DNA from 2 places in the Rossellomorea vietnamensis genome. Region 1 is predicted to be linked to the other one. Evidence: a T-box and tRNA genes for the amino acid it is inferred to sense, from the RefSeq annotation. Region 1 holds a T-box; the other holds one or more tRNA genes.
What was found. A T-box is a leader RNA that pairs with one kind of tRNA and senses whether it is charged. The one in region 1 lies ahead of lysS (lysine--tRNA ligase), so its partner is inferred to be a tRNA-Lys.
Positions count from the first base shown of each region.

Region 2: it has a tRNA-Lys gene. The T-box ahead of lysS (lysine--tRNA ligase) is inferred to sense a tRNA for this amino acid. The anticodon was not compared.

Region 1 is NZ_CP104558.1:4,027,461-4,037,594, reverse strand. Features, by position in the region: gene N5C46_RS20640 (serine hydrolase domain-containing protein) at 1-245, opposite strand, end outside; gene lysS (lysine--tRNA ligase) at 469-1,929, opposite strand; T-box leader at 2,018-2,281, opposite strand; gene N5C46_RS20630 (hypothetical protein) at 2,458-2,859, opposite strand; gene N5C46_RS20625 (hypothetical protein) at 2,995-3,246, opposite strand; gene N5C46_RS20620 (DUF4871 domain-containing protein) at 3,409-3,831, opposite strand; gene N5C46_RS20615 (hypothetical protein) at 4,066-4,860, opposite strand; gene N5C46_RS20610 (ASCH domain-containing protein) at 5,124-5,468, opposite strand; gene N5C46_RS20605 (DUF1572 domain-containing protein) at 5,469-5,960, opposite strand; gene N5C46_RS20600 (aldo/keto reductase) at 6,138-6,944, opposite strand; gene N5C46_RS20595 (hypothetical protein) at 7,069-7,275, opposite strand; gene N5C46_RS20590 (NUDIX hydrolase) at 7,313-7,774, opposite strand; gene N5C46_RS20585 (GNAT family N-acetyltransferase) at 7,866-8,357, opposite strand; gene N5C46_RS20580 (bifunctional metallophosphatase/5'-nucleotidase) at 8,594-10,134, opposite strand, start outside.
Region 2 is NZ_CP104558.1:2,731,984-2,742,117, reverse strand. Features, by position in the region: rRNA gene N5C46_RS14205 (23S ribosomal RNA) at 1-550, shown strand, start outside; rRNA gene rrf (5S ribosomal RNA) at 652-768, shown strand; tRNA gene N5C46_RS14195 (tRNA-Val) at 781-856, shown strand; tRNA gene N5C46_RS14190 (tRNA-Thr) at 918-993, shown strand; tRNA gene N5C46_RS14185 (tRNA-Lys) at 1,029-1,104, shown strand; tRNA gene N5C46_RS14180 (tRNA-Leu) at 1,169-1,253, shown strand; tRNA gene N5C46_RS14175 (tRNA-Gly) at 1,260-1,334, shown strand; tRNA gene N5C46_RS14170 (tRNA-Leu) at 1,340-1,428, shown strand; tRNA gene N5C46_RS14165 (tRNA-Arg) at 1,486-1,562, shown strand; tRNA gene N5C46_RS14160 (tRNA-Pro) at 1,568-1,644, shown strand; tRNA gene N5C46_RS14155 (tRNA-Ala) at 1,652-1,727, shown strand; rRNA gene N5C46_RS14150 (16S ribosomal RNA) at 1,888-3,438, shown strand; rRNA gene N5C46_RS14145 (23S ribosomal RNA) at 3,637-6,572, shown strand; rRNA gene rrf (5S ribosomal RNA) at 6,675-6,791, shown strand; gene N5C46_RS14135 (CtsR family transcriptional regulator) at 7,513-7,974, shown strand; gene N5C46_RS14130 (protein-arginine kinase activator protein McsA) at 7,995-8,543, shown strand; gene N5C46_RS14125 (protein-arginine kinase McsB) at 8,540-9,622, shown strand; gene clpC (ATP-dependent protease ATP-binding subunit ClpC) at 9,624-10,134, shown strand, end outside.

The DNA.
Region 1 (10,134 bases):
CCTTCATAGATCGCCAGTGCTGCTGCTAAACCAACATAGGTTACCCTGGTTGAATACACATTAAATTGTGAAAGGTGATCTATTTTCCTAGCACCAGTGTCAAAATGATGGGTACCGGAATACCATTCGTGTACGACCTCGTTATCCTTCATAATGACTAATGCTGCTCCAGAAGCGTGCATCTTCTTTTTTATTTCTTCCGTGTATTTAGTGATATCTTGAAATGATCTTTTATCAGCTTCCACAATCAATTTATTTCACCCATTTCTGTATTACTAAGAATTCACTACTTATTTATCTATTCCACAGTAAGAGGCATAACCCTGCTTTTGGTTATGCCTCTTTATTCAATGATTTTTCTGTGATAACTCCAAGACATTAGCCGGGGAACGTTAGCTGATTTTTAGGTATTTCCCCATGTGGAATAAAAGCTGCATATTCTAAGGATAAGAATAGATAGCAGCGTTACTATAACTTTTTAGTCAAAGGGAATAATGTACATTCTTTAATTGTATCGCTATCCGTTAGTACCATTAATAACCTTTCTATTCCAAATCCCCACCCTGAAACTGGAGGCATCCCGTATTCCATAGCTGTTAAATAGTCTTCATCCATCTCCATAGCCTCTAGATCCCCATTACTTTTTAAAATGGCTTGAGCTTCCAATCTTTTTCGTTGTTCAATAGGATCAACAAGTTCTGAATAAGCATTAATTATTTCAGCTCCATTTACGACTAATTGGAAACGGTCGGTAAGAGTTTGATCCTCATCATTTGCTCTTGCAAGTGGGGATAAATCAATAGGATGCTGGATTAAAAATGTGGGTTTTACAAGTTGTGGCCGGCACGTTTTTTTATAAAGTAAATCAATGAAATTGCCTCTCCCTAAAGAATTAATTTCAGTATGATCCAGTTCGATATTTTTTCTTTTCGTTTCTTGGTACAAATCTTTTACGTCAGGATAAAGGTTTATATCTATTCCTGTTTCTTTGAGAATTAAATCCCTGAAGGAGATCACTTCCCATTCAAGTGAAAAATCAATCGTTTGTCCTTTTAATGTAATCGTCGTGGTATTAAAGGTTTGCCTTAAAATAAACAATACCATCTCACGCATTAAATTCATTGTATCTTCATAATTCCAATATGCTGCGTAACCTTCCACCATAGTAAATTCTTGAAGATGTTGAGGACTTATCCCTTCGTTCCTAAAGCATTTTGCAAATTCAAATACTTTCGTAAAACCACCTACGATTAACCTTTTTAAATAAGTTTCCGGAGCAATCCGTAAGTTTAATTCAGTATCTAACGAATTATGATATGTCCTAAAGGGTTTCGCAATGGCACCGGATGAAGTATGTTGTAACACTGGCGTTTCTACTTCCAGGAATTCTTGATCTTCAAAAAACCTGCGAATCGCCCGTACCATTTTGCTCCTTGAAAGTAATCGATTTTGTGTCTCTTTTGTCATCATTAAATCTAAGTAACGCTGTCTATATCGAAGTTCAATATTGCTTATGCCGTGCCATTTTTCCGGAAGACTTCTCAATGCTTTCCCAAGAAAAATATAGCTTTCGATTCGTAATGTTTTTTCTTTCGTCTTTGTCGTGTACATACGACCTGCCGCGCCAATAAAATCTCCTATATCTAATAAATCATTAAATTGTTCAAATGATATCTCTCCAACCTCATCCTTTTTTAAAAGAAGTTGTAGGCTTCCTTGAATGTTTGAAACGGTAATGAAAACTAATTTGTTGAAGTTTCTAATACTCATTATTCTACCTGCCACTCGCACACCAGCAGTACCGTCTTCAAGCTGGGAGGCTTCATAGAGCTCATAATTAGTGGAAAACCTTTCTGGGTGTACTGAAATTCCCTGGGACCTTAATGTCTCTAACTTCTCAATTCTACCCTCTGTTTGTTCATTACTCATACATTTCACTCCATTCATTTTTGTTTTTTAAAATCTTTGGATTGTTTCTTTTAAACAACAAAAAACTCCCACCCCCAAGATTATTCATCTTGAGGACGGGAGTTATATCTCCGTGGTACCACCTCAGTTTATTGATATGTCACCATATCAACCTCTTCGGGTACGGCAATTTTATAATTGATTATACCCTATCTCTATAACGGGAGATCCCGTTGCAACATCATTAAGAAGAACCTTAAATCCGCGCAAAGCTCCAAGTCTTTTTTCATTAAGATTTTTATTACTCCTTTTCACCTGCCGGAGCTCTCTGAAAATAATTAATCAAAACTACTCTTCTCTTCATAGCCAGTTGTCTCGTATTGAAAATTAAGAATATTTTACAATAAATAAACTGGCAGGTCAAATTCAATTAAGAATTTATTCTGACTTATTCAATTAACCTGCCCATTAATTGAAGAAGGGCAGTAGCCGCGATCAATTAGCTGATCTTCAGTTATTTGCCCCCGTTTGTTGAACAAGATATTGCGTTTACCCTTCAACGATGGCAAGGTATTTTTTGATTTCGCCTTCAATTTCAACAATTAAAATATCTTCTCTTTCTCTAGTAGAAAAAATCTTTGTACCAACAGGGAGTTTATTCGACATCTCATCTTTAAAATCTGTGTTAGTATCATTTTTTGTTTGTATTTCACCGATTTGAACATCTTTTGTTAAAGATAACTCTTCTACCCAATCAATATTAGTTTTATAGATAACTCCATCATATTGAAAAATATCAGCATCAGAATCCAATTTTAAAACTTCTTCTGCATCAACATTATCCCTTGATACAGTTGTAGTTCCCCCTTGAAAATTATTGCATCCTGTAATCAACAATAAAGGTAATACAACCAAACCATTGAATAACTTTATAAATTTCAATCCACTCACCCCTTTTATATAGACCTAAATGACCTAACAAAGGTTACATATTATTCAACAAACCTGCCAGATAATTGAAGAGGGCCAATAGCCTGATCAATTTACTGATCTTCAGTTATTGCCCCCTATAATGGAAGATAGTTCTTATAGTCCTCCGTTCATCATAAACCCCAAAACAAGCATAATAAATCCTCCAACAAGAATTCCTAATATTGATATTGAGATTGTCTTTGGTTTCCCTTTTTTGCTTAACAAGGCAGTCGCCAAAGCTAGTACTATCCCAGTAATTAACACGGTGGTTCCTATATAGCCACTAACTTTTCCCCTCATAAGGAAAAGGAGTATAAAAGTAACCCCTATAATTCCGATAGGTGCCCAACCTAGATGCTTTCTCATTTTATCCTCCTCCCAAGACCATTATTAATCTGTTTTCTAACTTTATATTTATTAGACGAAAACCCGACTATTTAAGTTTCGGATATTCAATTAACCTGCTCCTTTACTGGAACAAAGGGCGGCTGCTTGTTCAGCAAACGCCCCTGCTAGTTGAATACTTATTTATTTCGCTTCAACAATAAAGCTTGTATACGGTTCATCATCAACAAATATATCAATCTTCCAAAGACCTTCTTTATCAAGTGAGAATTTTGCTCCGCTTTGCTTATTATCAACCTCCCATTCATAAAGTTCCACAATATCGTCTGAATTTTGATGAGTCGCAGTCATCTTATATCTTTTACCATTAAAATCTTCTGTACTCTCCAAGAAATAGACGTTGTACTGTCTTCCTTTATTTACTGGAAATTCTGGTTCATCGCTTTCACCGTTCACTTTGTAAATCCCGAACTTTCCTTCTGTTCCGTGTAAGGTCATATTATCATAAGTAAATGTAGGGCTTAACCTCCAGTTTGTACTATCATTGTCTGCACATCCTGTAAATAATATTCCAGTCAAAATCAGTAACCAGATTATATTCCTCAATGACATCTCCCCCCATCACTTTAATATTTTAAAAAGTGTATTAGCTTTTGAGTTTACTCAACAATCCTGCCCAATTGAAGAAGGGCAATAGACGGATCGAGACTTGCTGACCTTCAGTTATTGCCCCTGTTAGCTTAAGTACAATCCTTCACAAAATAATAACTTTTATTTGCTGAAGAACCCAAAAAGAAGTGTTCACCCTACTAAAATAAACACTCCTTATATAAACTATATTTAATCGAAAGTTTGACACTGTTTTTTGCTTTCTTCTTGCGTAATGTGTTTCTTTATTTTTACATTTGTCACTTGTAACCCTGTTAGGTTAGAATCCCTTACAAAAAAAGTGAGTTTATCATAATCGCTACCGTGGTGTCCTGAATAGTTTAAAGCACCGGCATAAATAAGATGTCTCCTGGGATCCCCATCAATGGGTTCAATTCTGATTTTTGGACACATAAAAAAATCATCATAGGATGGACCCAAATAATATAAATAACGTGTAAACAATGCTTCCTCAAGCAGCTCTTCTTTAGTTGGACCGTTCAATTCTTTTCTCCACCCTACTAAGATCCAATCATAAAAAGATTGTGACTTTAACCGCGTTTTTTGGCTATTTTGCGAAACTATAAGTTCTCCATCTTTAGCCGTACAGGTTTTGCGTTTATTGACAGTTACACACGTATAAGCGGGTTCAATGGTAATCACTTCACCATTTGTCATTTTTAATGTCAATTTGTTGGATGGGTTATCTAAAGATACTTCGCTTGTTCCATTTACACGGCTAGAGTTATTAAGCCAGTGTACCACTTTTCTGAGTACCCGTTCTTGAAAACCATCCTTAATACTGAATACACGCTGCTGCCCAGAATTATTTTCAACCTTAATGTTTTGAATCTCATAATGCTTTAATGAGTGCGTCGTTAATTGTTCCGCAAAAGGAACCAGTTGATTGATATAATTCTTAGCTCCAGCTATTTGGCTGGTAATTATAAATCCAATGAAGAATAAAAAAAAATTATATTTCCTCATAATAGTGATTTACCTACAACTAAAAATTCTAAAAAGATACCTCTTACATTACAAGTTGTATCATCGTAAAAATTGTTTGTTCCCAAAACAACCAAAAGAGTAACCTCCTTGCTTTTAATAACCTCTAATTTTTAGTTTTGGGAATATCATTTACAATTATTCTTCTTCAATTAACCTGCCCTATAATTGAATAAGGCACTTGCCGGTGATCAATTAGCTGAACTTAAATTATTGCCCCTATACCGGAACAAGGCAGTAAGATTTTATATAGAAAGATTAACCCAGATAACTGCCCCCATAGGATGCTTATAAGGTATCGGCTCTTTATAAATCCGAGGTTTTTCAAGGACCCAAGCATACGTTTTTTTATAAGGTAATGCTTGTGAACTCTCACTTTGAACACGATGAAATTCGTTGCTTACTTGGTAATCTTTTAAGGTCAACTCTTTACTATCACTTACATTTACTTCACCGTAAACCATACCTGAACCACTCTTTATAAGAGCGATTGGTCCTCGTATTTTTGTATTGGAACCCCTGATTTCCCATGTCTTTTTCCCTTCCAATATGAGTTCAATCCAGGGAGATTTTATGATTAGTCCTTTCATTTATTTTTTCCTGGGAATTGAAGTTGAAATATACTCATTATTAAGTCTCATTTTTCCTATGTACAAGATTTGGCCCAGATGTTCCGAAAAATGAGAGGCACATTGTAAAAGGACATCCAATACGGTTACTTCATTATTCCGTACCTTTTGTGGTCTTAAATATTCGTTAAAATCAAGATCTTTAATCGTTTTATCTAAAATTTCAAAATGACTCTCTATCATATCAATTACTTCTTCTTTACTTACTATTTTGTTGATATTAAACTCCTCATCCCTATCTCTATTATCTTGAAGACCACAGATACCCACCTCAATTCTTTGATGTATATTCCCTGCAATATGTATGACCAAATTAGAAATACTATTACTTTCTTCATTGGGTCTCCAATTAATATCATCATTAGAAAGTTGATTTATGACAGACAACATTCTACTTTTTATTTGTACAAATTTTGTTACTAAGTTATTTATGATGATTTGATTAATGTCCACCTTGTTACCCCCATTTTACGCAACGCCAAAATTCTACCCATTCTTAAATTTCTTTGTAAACTTAACTATGACTGTAAAAACAATGAAGCTATTTATCAATAGAGCCAATCACTTGGCTTTTAATAAATCAAAATCCTAGCGATACTATCAATATCACTAGGATCAAGGACAAAGGAATTATAAGTTTTCAATTCTTTTCATATCTTCTGCAGACAATTCGAAATCAAAAAGATCTAGATTAGATGCTTGATTTTCAGGGTTGTGAGATTTAGGAATAACAATCACACCACGTTGGATTTGGTATTTTAGTAAAACTTGTGCGCCTGATTTTTTATAGGATTCACCAATTTCATCCAAAGCCTCTTGTTGATGGGCTTCGGCTTTCATAGGTCCCCATGCAACGGGTGTAATGCCCTCTTCTTTTAAAACTTCAAGGAGATCTTTGTTAGGTTCTTTTAGGTTAATTTGAATTTGATTAACGGCTGGCTTCACTTTAGCGAATTCATTCAATTCTTCCAGATGCTCTTTTTTAAAGTTTGAAACGCCGATTGCTCTTAGTTTGCCCGCTTCGTAGTATTCTTCAAAGACTTCCCACGTGTTTTGAAGTTGTCCTTTGTCTTCGATAGGAAAGTGAATAAGAAGCAGATCCAGATAGTCTGTTTGAAAGTTTTTTAAACTGTTTTCGATGGCTGCTCGGGTAGCTTCCTTCGAAGAAATATATTCTTCATTGGCTGGAACCTTTGTCGTAATAAATAACTCTTCCCGAGGCACTGTGCTCTCTGCTAACACTCTTCCGACAAGTTCTTCGTTTCGATACATGATGGCTGCATCGATTGAACGGTACCCCAACTCAAGTGCTGATAGGAGTTCTGGAATTTCATTTGTTAACGCTGCGTTATAGTCATTGTTTTCTTTCCCATACGTATTTGTACCTGTCCCTACAATTGGCATCTTCAGCCCATTATTAAGCGTAATGTATTCCATATGTTTAAGCACTCCCTCTGTATACTTAATTTTCCTGATTACAAAGTCCATCATATCAAATTATAGAATTTTCAAAAAGTAATATGAAAGGAGGGAGATAACCCATTGATAAACCTATCAAAAGTTATACTTTACTATTATCCTTATCTGCTAAAAGCTTATCTAATTTTTCTTCGACCCGTTTTAGCCTGCTATTTCTTCTCCTCAGAATAACGACAAATAGAATGATGCCCACTGGAATGGCCAAAAGAAATACTAAAGACACCAACTGAAAAATAATATCACCGGTATTTACGGTTGTTGTTGATTGCGCTGATGTGAATAGGAACAAAGAAACATCTCCTTTTAAAATATTATGTAAATTTATATTAGCCCTTAAAAAGTTGCTCATTCATGACGCTAATGGAATAGATATTTTCTTCTACTAAGTTATGAATGATTTGTTTTAATACATGCGGTTCTCGCAAATCCTCTTTTTCTAATGCTAAAAGGTCATTCGTTTTTATCCACCTGCTGTCAGTAATTTCATCTTCTTCAAGATGTAATGTACCTCCAGTAATCTCACCAATAAAATGAAATAGAATGACTTGATCGTTCGTATTACTGGTGAAATTGTATACTCCGGTCGTGCCAATCAGCTTTACATCTAAACCCGTTTCCTCTTTCACTTCCCTTTTAGCTGAATAAAGAATATCCTCACCATACTCTATATGCCCACTCGGAAAGTTCCACTTATGGACGGCATTGGGTTTGTTTTCTTTTATCATCAAGACTTTACCATGACGTAAGATTGATACACTTGCTACTAAGACAATTCCATCTTGAGACATTTATTTCACCTCAATTCTATTCTTTCTTTAATCTGCCTGATAATTCAAGATAGCTGGATCAGTTATTGTCCCCACCTATTGTTGAAGTCTATTAAACCGAATAATAATAGAACTTTTTATCGACCTCTAATACTGGGAAATTCTCAGGCAATTCTTCAATAGCTATACTTGTAAATCCATTTTTCTCGTAAAATCGGTGGGCGGCTAGAAATTGCGGTGTGGTTCCAAGATACACGGCTTTTATTGAATGCTCTTTTGCCCAGTTAATTGCATTATTTAATAACAGACTGGCCGTTTTATATTGTTTTCCTCGAAATTCTTTATGTACAAACATCTTCCTTAATGCCACTTGATTATTTCCTATATCTAATAGACTGATTGTACCAACGATATGATCGTTATAAACTGCTACCCAAAAGTTGCCCTTACCCATCTGATAAACATCTTCTATGTTAAACAAATCGGGTTGATCCTTCTTGGTTATCGGAATGTTATATTCTTGTTGCTGGATATGTAGAATTAAATCTACGACTTGAGTTTGATATATAATAGAATATGGTTTCACAACAGGATGATTACTCATAAATGTACACCGCCTACTTTTTTAAAATCCATTTTAGGGACTCTTGTTATTTAACTAGTCTGCTTCCTGATCCTCAGCTACTGTACTCCTGCTGCTTCAATACTTGGTAACTAATATTAAAAACAAGATAATTCCAATTATTTCAAATATTATAGATTTGAGCAATACTCCTCTTCCATTAAATAAATGAAAATAAAACAGTAGAGCGGGATCTGCCCCGCTCTACTGTTTTATTTTTACTGTACCTTGATCCGACCTGTCTCAGGTGGTGCTACGCTTCCGCCTGATTCAATGATATAGGTAATGAATGAGTCCAATGTCGGCGGGCCTTCCACAGAATCATTGCCTTTTTTAAAGGCAGTGAATCCGTCTCCACCGGTTGCAAGATAATTTGTGAGGGCTACGGTATATGTCTGGTCCGGCTGAATGGCGTTTCCATCTCTATCAGTCATCGCTACTACTTTATGGCCAGGTGGTGCGTCTTTGTCGTACGTGTAGTCGAGCCCCGATGTCTGCATGATGGTTTGAAAATTGCCTGTCCACTGCTGTTCCAGTGCCTCTTTAATCTCGGCGCCGGTCAATGATAGTTTGACCAGGTTGGTGCCGAAGGGGAGCATGGTGTACAGGTCTCCCCAAGTAAGTTCCCCCTCATCCAGGTTCGCCCGGATTCCACCCGGATTCATGAATGCGATGTCGGTGTGCATGTTCTCCCGATGTGAATCTGCGATAAGATTTCCAATCGGCCGCTCCCCGCTGGCGGTTTTTTCTTTCGTGATGGGGGCTTCGGCCTGACCCATTTTCTGGTCCAGCATCATCTGCTTGTCTGCGGAGTAAGAATCGACCATCTGTTTGATTTTTTTGTCAGGCAGTATTCCATCGTGATAGGTGGATAGGATGGCTGCCTGCTTATTGACGATGTCCTTCGTCTCCCGGTCGATCAGGAGATCTACATCTGAAAAGGCAGTTCCATATGAGTATGATTGAACAATCAATTTCCCATCAACTGATGTATTGGCAAAGCCGTGACTATGGCCGCCGAAGATGATATCTACTTCATCATCGATGCGGGGGGCAAATTCAGCGGCGTCTTGAGCAGGATTTGTTCCGTCCTCATTTGAAGAAGCGGAAACATGCCCGAGAACGACGATGGACCGAACTCCTTTTGCCTTCAATTCTTTTACGCTTTGATTAATGGCAGTGACTTCATCCGTGAATTCAACTTCCTCAATCCCGCTTGGCAGGACGATATCTTTCGTTTCTGTCGTGACTACCCCGATAAACCCGATGGGCACCCCATCGACTTCTTTGATTAAATATGGTGGTAAAATGGTTTTCCCTGTCTTTTTATCGATAACATTGGCAGCTGTGTATGGAAAAGCCGCCCCTTCAAAGGTACCCGTTTTCTCATGTTTGCCGCCATCAAGGAGTCTGAACATCTCCTCCGTTCCTTCATCGAACTCATGATTCCCTAACGTCCCGATATCAAATCCGACCTCGTTCATCCATTCGACGGCAGGTTCATCCTGCATAAGAGATGACACAGGTGAGCTTGCACCAACCATGTCACCAGAATGGACCAACAGGGTATTTTCGTTTTCCTGCCGGTGCTTTTTTAAATAGGCCGCCAAGTATTCAGCACCGCCTACCTGCTTTCCATTCCTGGTTCGAACCGTTTCCAGCTGGCCATGAAAATCATTGACTCCCAGAAGCTGCACGGAAATATACTCTCCAGGGTCGGTGGAAGATGACGCAAATGATGATCCGATGAAAAACACCC
Region 2 (10,134 bases), 1.3 Mb from region 1:
CGAGACCTACAAGTCGAGCAGGGACGAAAGTCGGGCTTAGTGATCCGGTGGTTCCGCATGGAAGGGCCATCGCTCAACGGATAAAAGCTACCCCGGGGATAACAGGCTTATCTCCCCCAAGAGTCCACATCGACGGGGAGGTTTGGCACCTCGATGTCGGCTCATCGCATCCTGGGGCTGTAGTCGGTCCCAAGGGTTGGGCTGTTCGCCCATTAAAGCGGTACGCGAGCTGGGTTCAGAACGTCGTGAGACAGTTCGGTCCCTATCCGTCGTGGGCGCAGGAAATTTGAGAGGAGCTGTCCTTAGTACGAGAGGACCGGGATGGACGCACCGCTGGTGTACCAGTTGTCTTGCCAAAGGCATCGCTGGGTAGCTATGTGCGGAAGGGATAAGTGCTGAAAGCATCTAAGCATGAAGCCCCCCTCGAGATGAGATTTCCCATCACGTATGTGAGTAAGATCCCTAGAAGATGACTAGGTAGATAGGTCAGAGATGGAAGCATGGCGACATGTGGAGTTGACTGATACTAATCGATCGAGGACTTAACCACAAAGAGTCATATTTATATGAACAACATTGGTCGATATTCGGCTTTCTTGACATCAATTCTTTATCTAGTTTTGAAGGAATAATCCTTCAATTGAATATTCGTCTGGTGATAATGGCGAAGAGGTCACACCCGTTCCCATGCCGAACACGGAAGTTAAGCTCTTCAGCGCCGATGGTAGTTGGGGGATCTCCCCCTGTGAGAGTAGGACGTCGCCAGGCGATACATATTTCGGAGGATTAGCTCAGCTGGGAGAGCATCTGCCTTACAAGCAGAGGGTCGGCGGTTCGATCCCGTCATCCTCCACCATGTTTTTTTACGAAAGTAAAATAAACGTCATTCAATTTGCCCAAGCAAATTTTCCACCCATGCCGGTGTAGCTCAACTGGTAGAGCAACTGACTTGTAATCAGTAGGTTGGGGGTTCAAGTCCTCTTGCCGGCACCATTGGTTTTTTATTTTGTGTCTTTTTTTAATTTCAGGAGCCATTAGCTCAGTTGGTAGAGCATCTGACTTTTAATCAGAGGGTCGAAGGTTCGAATCCTTCATGGCTCACCAAAGATTTTTGCGTAAGCAAAATTTCTTACCTTCATTTTCTCTAATGTGAAAATGAATAGAATATGCGGGTGTGGCGGAATTGGCAGACGCACCAGACTTAGGATCTGGCGCCGCAAGGCGTGGGGGTTCAAGTCCCTTCACCCGCACCATATTTCGCGGAAGTAGTTCAGTGGTAGAACACCACCTTGCCAAGGTGGGGGTCGCGGGTTCGAATCCCGTCTTCCGCTCCAAACTAGCCGGGGTGGCGGAACTGGCAGACGCACAGGACTTAAAATCCTGCGGTAGGTGACTACCGTACCGGTTCGATTCCGGTCCTCGGCACCAAAGTTTTTTGCGCCAGCAAAATAACTTTCCATACGTTACTATTATAGAAAATATTCTGCGCCCGTAGCTCAATTGGATAGAGCGTTTGACTACGGATCAAAAGGTTAGGGGTTCGACTCCTCTCGGGCGCGCCATATATCGGGAAGTAGCTCAGCTTGGTAGAGCACTTGGTTTGGGACCAAGGGGTCGCAGGTTCGAATCCTGTCTTCCCGACCACTTCTTTGGGGCCTTAGCTCAGCTGGGAGAGCGCCTGCTTTGCACGCAGGAGGTCAGCGGTTCGATCCCGCTAGGCTCCACCAAAAAGTTTTTATAAAAAGTCATTGACACTCAATGAGTGAAAATGATATGATTATCAAGTCGCTTCAAACAGAAGCGCTACATTGAACCTTGAAAACTGAACAAAACAAGACAATACGTCAACGTTAATTTAGATTTATTTTTAAAGAGCTATTCAAACTTTTATCGGAGAGTTTGATCCTGGCTCAGGACGAACGCTGGCGGCGTGCCTAATACATGCAAGTCGAGCGGATTGATGGGAGCTTGCTCCCTGATATCAGCGGCGGACGGGTGAGTAACACGTGGGTAACCTGCCTGTAAGACTGGGATAACTCCGGGAAACCGGGGCTAATACCGGATAACTCATTTCCTCGCATGAGGAAATGTTGAAAGATGGCTTCGGCTATCACTTACAGATGGACCCGCGGCGCATTAGCTAGTTGGTGAGGTAACGGCTCACCAAGGCAACGATGCGTAGCCGACCTGAGAGGGTGATCGGCCACACTGGGACTGAGACACGGCCCAGACTCCTACGGGAGGCAGCAGTAGGGAATCTTCCGCAATGGACGAAAGTCTGACGGAGCAACGCCGCGTGAGTGATGAAGGTTTTCGGATCGTAAAGCTCTGTTGTTAGGGAAGAACAAGTGCCGTTCAAATAGGGCGGCACCTTGACGGTACCTAACCAGAAAGCCACGGCTAACTACGTGCCAGCAGCCGCGGTAATACGTAGGTGGCAAGCGTTGTCCGGAATTATTGGGCGTAAAGCGCGCGCAGGTGGTTCCTTAAGTCTGATGTGAAAGCCCACGGCTCAACCGTGGAGGGTCATTGGAAACTGGGGAACTTGAGTGCAGAAGAGGAAAGTGGAATTCCAAGTGTAGCGGTGAAATGCGTAGATATTTGGAGGAACACCAGTGGCGAAGGCGACTTTCTGGTCTGTAACTGACACTGAGGCGCGAAAGCGTGGGGAGCAAACAGGATTAGATACCCTGGTAGTCCACGCCGTAAACGATGAGTGCTAAGTGTTAGGGGGTTTCCGCCCCTTAGTGCTGCAGCTAACGCATTAAGCACTCCGCCTGGGGAGTACGGTCGCAAGACTGAAACTCAAAGGAATTGACGGGGGCCCGCACAAGCGGTGGAGCATGTGGTTTAATTCGAAGCAACGCGAAGAACCTTACCAGGTCTTGACATCCTCTGACAACCCTAGAGATAGGGCTTTCCCCTTCGGGGGACAGAGTGACAGGTGGTGCATGGTTGTCGTCAGCTCGTGTCGTGAGATGTTGGGTTAAGTCCCGCAACGAGCGCAACCCTTGATCTTAGTTGCCAGCATTCAGTTGGGCACTCTAAGATGACTGCCGGTGACAAACCGGAGGAAGGTGGGGATGACGTCAAATCATCATGCCCCTTATGACCTGGGCTACACACGTGCTACAATGGACGGTACAAAGGGCAGCGAGACCGCGAGGTTTAGCCAATCCCATAAAACCGTTCTCAGTTCGGATTGTAGGCTGCAACTCGCCTACATGAAGCTGGAATCGCTAGTAATCGCGGATCAGCATGCCGCGGTGAATACGTTCCCGGGCCTTGTACACACCGCCCGTCACACCACGAGAGTTTGTAACACCCGAAGTCGGTGAGGTAACCTTTTGGAGCCAGCCGCCTAAGGTGGGACAGATGATTGGGGTGAAGTCGTAACAAGGTAGCCGTATCGGAAGGTGCGGCTGGATCACCTCCTTTCTAAGGAAGATTTACTAAAACGTTTGACACGTCGAAGTTTTGTTCAGTTTTGATGGTTCAACCATCAAAACATTTTTTATCTCTTACGAGATGAGAATTTGTGATTGTTCTTTGAAAACTAGATAAAGATAAATTGATAGTCAAGAAATTACCGAGTATCGCCATTTTAGGTTTTAAACCTGATGTAACAACCAATTCGGTTAAGTTATGAAGGGCGCACGGTGGATGCCTTGGCACTAGGAGCCGACGAAGGACGGGACTAACACCGATATGCTTTGGGGAGCTGTAAGTGAGCTTTGATCCAGAGATTTCCGAATGGGGGAACCCATTGTTCGTAATGGAACAATATCCTTACTTGAATACATAGAGTATGGAAGGCAGACCCAGGGAACTGAAACATCTAAGTACCTGGAGGAAGAGAAAGCAATTGCGATTCCCTGAGTAGCGGCGAGCGAAACGGGATATAGCCCAAACCAAGAGGCTTGCCTCTTGGGGTTGTAGGACACTCTATACGGAGTTACAAAGGAATGGAGTAGACGAAGAAGTCTGGAAAGGCTCGTCAAAGAAGGTAACAACCCTGTAGTTGAAACTTCATTCCCTCTTGAGTGGATCCTGAGTACGGCGGGACACGTGAAATCCCGTCGGAAGCTGGGAGGACCATCTCCCAAGGCTAAATACTCCCTAGTGACCGATAGTGAACCAGTACCGTGAGGGAAAGGTGAAAAGCACCCCGGAAGGGGAGTGAAATAGAACCTGAAACCGTGTGCCTACAAGTAGTCAGAGCCCGTTAACGGGTGATGGCGTGCCTTTTGTAGAATGAACCGGCGAGTTACGATCCCATGCAAGGTTAAGTTGATAAGACGGAGCCGCAGCGAAAGCGAGTCTGAATAGGGCGAATTGAGTATGTGGTCGTAGACCCGAAACCAGGTGATCTACCCATGTCCAGGATGAAGTTCAGGTAACACTGAATGGAGGTCCGAACCCACGCACGTTGAAAAGTGCGGGGATGAGGTGTGGGTAGCGGAGAAATTCCAATCGAACTTGGAGATAGCTGGTTCTCTCCGAAATAGCTTTAGGGCTAGCCTCATGTGTAAGAGTCTTGGAGGTAGAGCACTGTTTGGACTAGGGGCCCTCATCGGGTTACCGAATTCAGACAAACTCCGAATGCCAAAGACTTATCCATGGGAGTCAGACTGCGAGTGATAAGATCCGTAGTCGAAAGGGAAACAGCCCAGACCACCAGCTAAGGTCCCAAAGTATACGTTAAGTGGAAAAGGATGTGGAGTTGCTTAGACAACCAGGATGTTGGCTTAGAAGCAGCCACCATTTAAAGAGTGCGTAATAGCTCACTGGTCGAGTGACTCTGCGCCGAAAATGTACCGGGGCTAAACGTATCACCGAAGCTGTGGATTGACACCTCTAGGTGTCAGTGGTAGGAGAGCGTTCTAAGGACTGCGAAGCTAGACCGTAAGGACTGGTGGAGTGCTTAGAAGTGAGAATGCCGGTATGAGTAGCGAAAGATGGGTGAGAATCCCATCCACCGAATGCCTAAGGTTTCCTGAGGAAGGCTCGTCCGCTCAGGGTTAGTCGGGACCTAAGTCGAGGCCGATAGGCGTAGACGATGGACAACAGGTTGATATTCCTGTACCACCTCTTTTCCGTTTGAGCAATGGGGGGACGCAGGAGGATAGGGTAAGCGCACTGCTGGATATGTGCGTCTAAGCAGTTAGGCTGATGATGAGGCAAATCCCATCATCGTGAAGGCTGAGCTGTGACAGCGAGCGAATTATAGTAGCGAAGTTCCTGATTCCACACTGCCAAGAAAAGCCTCTAGCGAGGAAAAAGGTGCCCGTACCGCAAACCGACACAGGTAGGCGAGGAGAGAATCCTAAGGTGAGCGAGAGAACTCTCGTTAAGGAACTCGGCAAAATGACCCCGTAACTTCGGGAGAAGGGGTGCTCTGGTAGGGTGCAAGCCCGAGAGAGCCGCAGTGAATAGGCCCAGGCGACTGTTTAGCAAAAACACAGGTCTCTGCGAAGCCGTAAGGCGAAGTATAGGGGCTGACGCCTGCCCGGTGCTGGAAGGTTAAGAGGAGTGCTTAGCGCAAGCGAAGGTGCGAATCGAAGCCCCAGTAAACGGCGGCCGTAACTATAACGGTCCTAAGGTAGCGAAATTCCTTGTCGGGTAAGTTCCGACCCGCACGAAAGGCGTAACGATCTGGGCACTGTCTCAACGAGAGACTCGGTGAAATTATAGTACCTGTGAAGATGCAGGTTACCCGCGACAGGACGGAAAGACCCCGTGGAGCTTTACTGTAGCCTGATATTGAATTTTGGTACAGCTTGTACAGGATAGGTAGGAGCCTTGGAAACCGGAGCGCCAGCTTCGGTGGAGGCATCGGTGGGATACTACCCTGGCTGTATTGAAATTCTAACCCGCGCCCCTTATCGGGGTGGGAGACAGTGTCAGGTGGGCAGTTTGACTGGGGCGGTCGCCTCCTAAAGAGTAACGGAGGCGCCCAAAGGTTCCCTCAGAATGGTTGGAAATCATTCGCAGAGTGTAAAGGCACAAGGGAGCTTGACTGCGAGACCTACAAGTCGAGCAGGGACGAAAGTCGGGCTTAGTGATCCGGTGGTTCCGCATGGAAGGGCCATCGCTCAACGGATAAAAGCTACCCCGGGGATAACAGGCTTATCTCCCCCAAGAGTCCACATCGACGGGGAGGTTTGGCACCTCGATGTCGGCTCATCGCATCCTGGGGCTGTAGTCGGTCCCAAGGGTTGGGCTGTTCGCCCATTAAAGCGGTACGCGAGCTGGGTTCAGAACGTCGTGAGACAGTTCGGTCCCTATCCGTCGTGGGCGCAGGAAATTTGAGAGGAGCTGTCCTTAGTACGAGAGGACCGGGATGGACGCACCGCTGGTGTACCAGTTGTCTTGCCAAAGGCATCGCTGGGTAGCTATGTGCGGAAGGGATAAGTGCTGAAAGCATCTAAGCATGAAGCCCCCCTCGAGATGAGATTTCCCATCACGTATGTGAGTAAGATCCCTAGAAGATGACTAGGTAGATAGGTCAGAGATGGAAGCATGGCGACATGTGGAGTTGACTGATACTAATCGATCGAGGACTTAACCACAAAGAGTCATATTTATATGAACAACAATTGGTCGATACTCGGCTTTCTTGACATCAATCCTTTATCTAGTTTTGAAGGAACAACCCTTCAATTGAATATTCGTCTGGTGATAATGGCGAAGAGGTCACACCCGTTCCCATGCCGAACACGGAAGTTAAGCTCTTCAGCGCCGATGGTAGTTGGGGGATCTCCCCCTGTGAGAGTAGGACGTCGCCAGGCAAATAGGAAAAGAGTAGCTCTTAGTGAGTTGCTCTTTTTTGTGTTGTTTTGAAGTTCGAAAAACATTGTGAGAGAGACGCTGTTTTAGGGACAGAGTCTCTGCCTGTTGACGAAGAAGGGAATGGGTGATGGATGAGTGAACTGGTAAGGACGGTGTAAAGAAAATTCGACAAGCTGGCACGATTATTTGAAATACCGCATGATAAATCACAACCTCGCATGAAAAACCCTTCCCCCGCACGATTATCATCAATCCGGCATGATTCCCCTCAAAACTCGCATGATTGCTTTCCGAAAAGGCAAAGTAAATAAAAAATCCGCAACTTAGCCGTCTCAAAATCCCATCTAACATCACAATATCAGCTTAAGTAGACAATCTAACCTGAAAGCCAATCGAACGGAGAGAAAATAGCCAAAAAAAACGCTATTTAAGGAACGAAGCATTCTTGTCAGGATAGTTAGAATTCACTTCTTCCTGAGCCTAAACCAATCCCAATTGCCACTACTACAAAACCCACTCACCACGGCACCCCATCCTAAGACTTCTCACCTACGTTGTGCCCCAATTCCAAATTTCTATCCAACAATCTCACATTCACACGTTTAAAACCTTCCGTAAACAGGAAAACTTCTAAGGTCAAACTTCATAATTGCAAAGTTTAAAACACGGTTGTATAATTATAGTCAAATATAGTCAAAGTCAAAATGAGGAGGAGGTTTGATGAGGAACATATCCGACATCATTGAAAATTATTTAAAGAATGTGTTAGAACTGAGTGAAAGTGAGATAGTCGAGATTAAAAGAAGCGAGATCGCTGATAAGTTTCAATGTGTTCCTTCTCAAATTAATTATGTGATTAATACCCGCTTTACTGTAGAACGAGGGTATGTAGTAGAAAGTAAACGAGGCGGCGGTGGATACATCCGGATCATGAAGGTGAAGGCCCACGATCAGGTTCACTTGATCGACCAGCTAGTGGCATTGATTACACAAACGATCAGTCAGAATACGGCAGCTGATATTGTTTTTCGGTTAGTCGAAGAAGAAATCATTTCTGAAAGAGAAGCCAAGATCATGCTGAGTGTGATGGATCGATCGGTCATCATGGTTGAATTACCCGAACGGGATATACTGAGAGGACGAATGCTTAGAGCCATGCTGGATACATTGAAGTATGAGTAAGGGTTAAAGAGGTGAATGGGATGGTTTGTCAAGAGTGCAATGAAAGACCTGCGACCCTTCATTTTACCAAGGTGGTAAACGGGGAAAAAACAGAGGTTCACTTATGTGAGCAATGTGCTCAGGATAAGGGTGAGATGTTTATGTTTGATTCTTCTCCCGGCTTTTCTGTGAACAATCTATTGGCAGGTCTTCTTAATATAGCTCCTGCATTTAAGCAGGCAAAGGAAACCGAGATTCCTAAGACAGAAGTTTTACAGTGTGAAAAATGTAAAATGACGATTCATCAGTTCATCAATGTGGGACGCTTCGGCTGTGCCCATTGTTATGAGACGTTTAAAGAGGAACTCACTCCATTATTAAAGCGTGTTCATAATGGAAATGTCGAGCATCACGGTAAGGTTCCGGAACGTATGGGCGGAGCCATCCATGTAAAAAAGAAGGTATTGCAGTTGAAGTCTGAATTGCAAACGATGATTGCGGATGAAGAGTTTGAGAAAGCAGCCGAAATCCGAGACGAAATCCGCTCCCTGGAAAAGGAAATGAAGAAAGAGGGAGGCGATAACGAATGAGTCTTGAGAAATTCTTGAGTAATGCCGTCAGTTCCTGGATGAGTGAGGAGGGACCGAATTCGGATATTGTCCTCAGCTCGAGGGTAAGGCTTGCGAGGAATCTGACGGACTTCCGTTTTTCCACTCTTTATTCTTCTGAGGAAGCCCGGGAAATCGTGGATCGGGTAAAGGAGAAGCTCACATCATACCCGAAGAATTTAGGAGAATTAGAATTTTTACCTACAAGTGAGATTCAGCCTCTTCAAAAGAGGGTATTAATGGAGAAACACCTCATAAGTCCGAATCTCGCAGAGGAAACGAATTATGGAGCTGTCCTTTTATCAAGTGAGGAAGATATTAGCATAATGGTAAACGAAGAGGACCATATTCGAATACAGTGTTTATATCCAGGTCTGCAATTGAAGGAAGCTCTAAAGAAAGCCAATCAGATCGACGATTGGTTTGAAAGTGAATTTGACTTTGCGTTTGATGAGAAGCATGGCTACTTAACGACTTGTCCTACCAACGTGGGGACGGGGCTCAGGGCTTCAGTCATGATGCACTTGCCGGGACTGGTGTTGACGCAGCAATTGAACCGTATCATCCCTGCGATTAATCAACTGGGGTTAGTGGTGCGGGGGATCTACGGAGAAGGCAGCGAAGCGCTGGGGAACATCTTTCAGATCTCCAATCAAACGACACTTGGTAAGTCGGAAGAGGATATCGTAGAAGATTTGTTAAGTGTTGTGAAGCAGATCATCGAGAAAGAGCAATCGGCAAGGGATGCATTAGTTCAAACGTCAAACATACAATTAGAGGATAGGATCTTCCGTTCTCTAGGGGTGCTGGAGCATAGCAGGATCATTGAGTCCAAGGAAGCTGCGAAATGTTTATCGGATGTCAGGCTTGGAATTGATTTAGGATACATCAAAGTGATATCTAAGAATATATTGAATGAACTAATGATTTTAACCCAACCTGGTTTTTTACAACAATATTCTGGAGGTCCATTGAGACCAAATGAACGAGATATAAGAAGGTCTTCTTTGATTCGGGAGCGAATTAAGTTAGATAAAGATACATGTGAGGAGGAAAAATAATATGATGTTTGGTCGATTTACAGAAAGAGCCCAAAAAGTACTGGCATTAGCTCAAGAAGAAGCGATTCGTTTGTCGCACAGTAATATTGGTACTGAACATATTTTATTAGGACTTGTCCGCGAAGGTGAAGGAATCGCTGCCAAGGCACTTACGGCATTGGGACTGAGCCCTGAAAAGATCCAGAAGGAAGTTGAAGGATTGATCGGGAAAGGAACCGAGAAATCTCAAACGATCCATTACACACCTCGTGCGAAGAAAGTGATTGAACTTTCCATGGATGAGGCCCGTAAGCTGGGTCACTCATATGTAGGAACGGAACATATTTTACTGGGGTTGATTCGCGAGGGTGAAGGAGTGGCCGCCCGGGTACTCGGTAATCTGGGTGTCAGCTTGAATAAAGCGAGACAGCAGGTATTGCAGTTGCTTGGAAGCAATGATTCAAGCAACCATCAGGGTGGAGGCAACGCCAATGCCAATACGCCTACACTTGACAGCTTAGCCCGTGATCTGA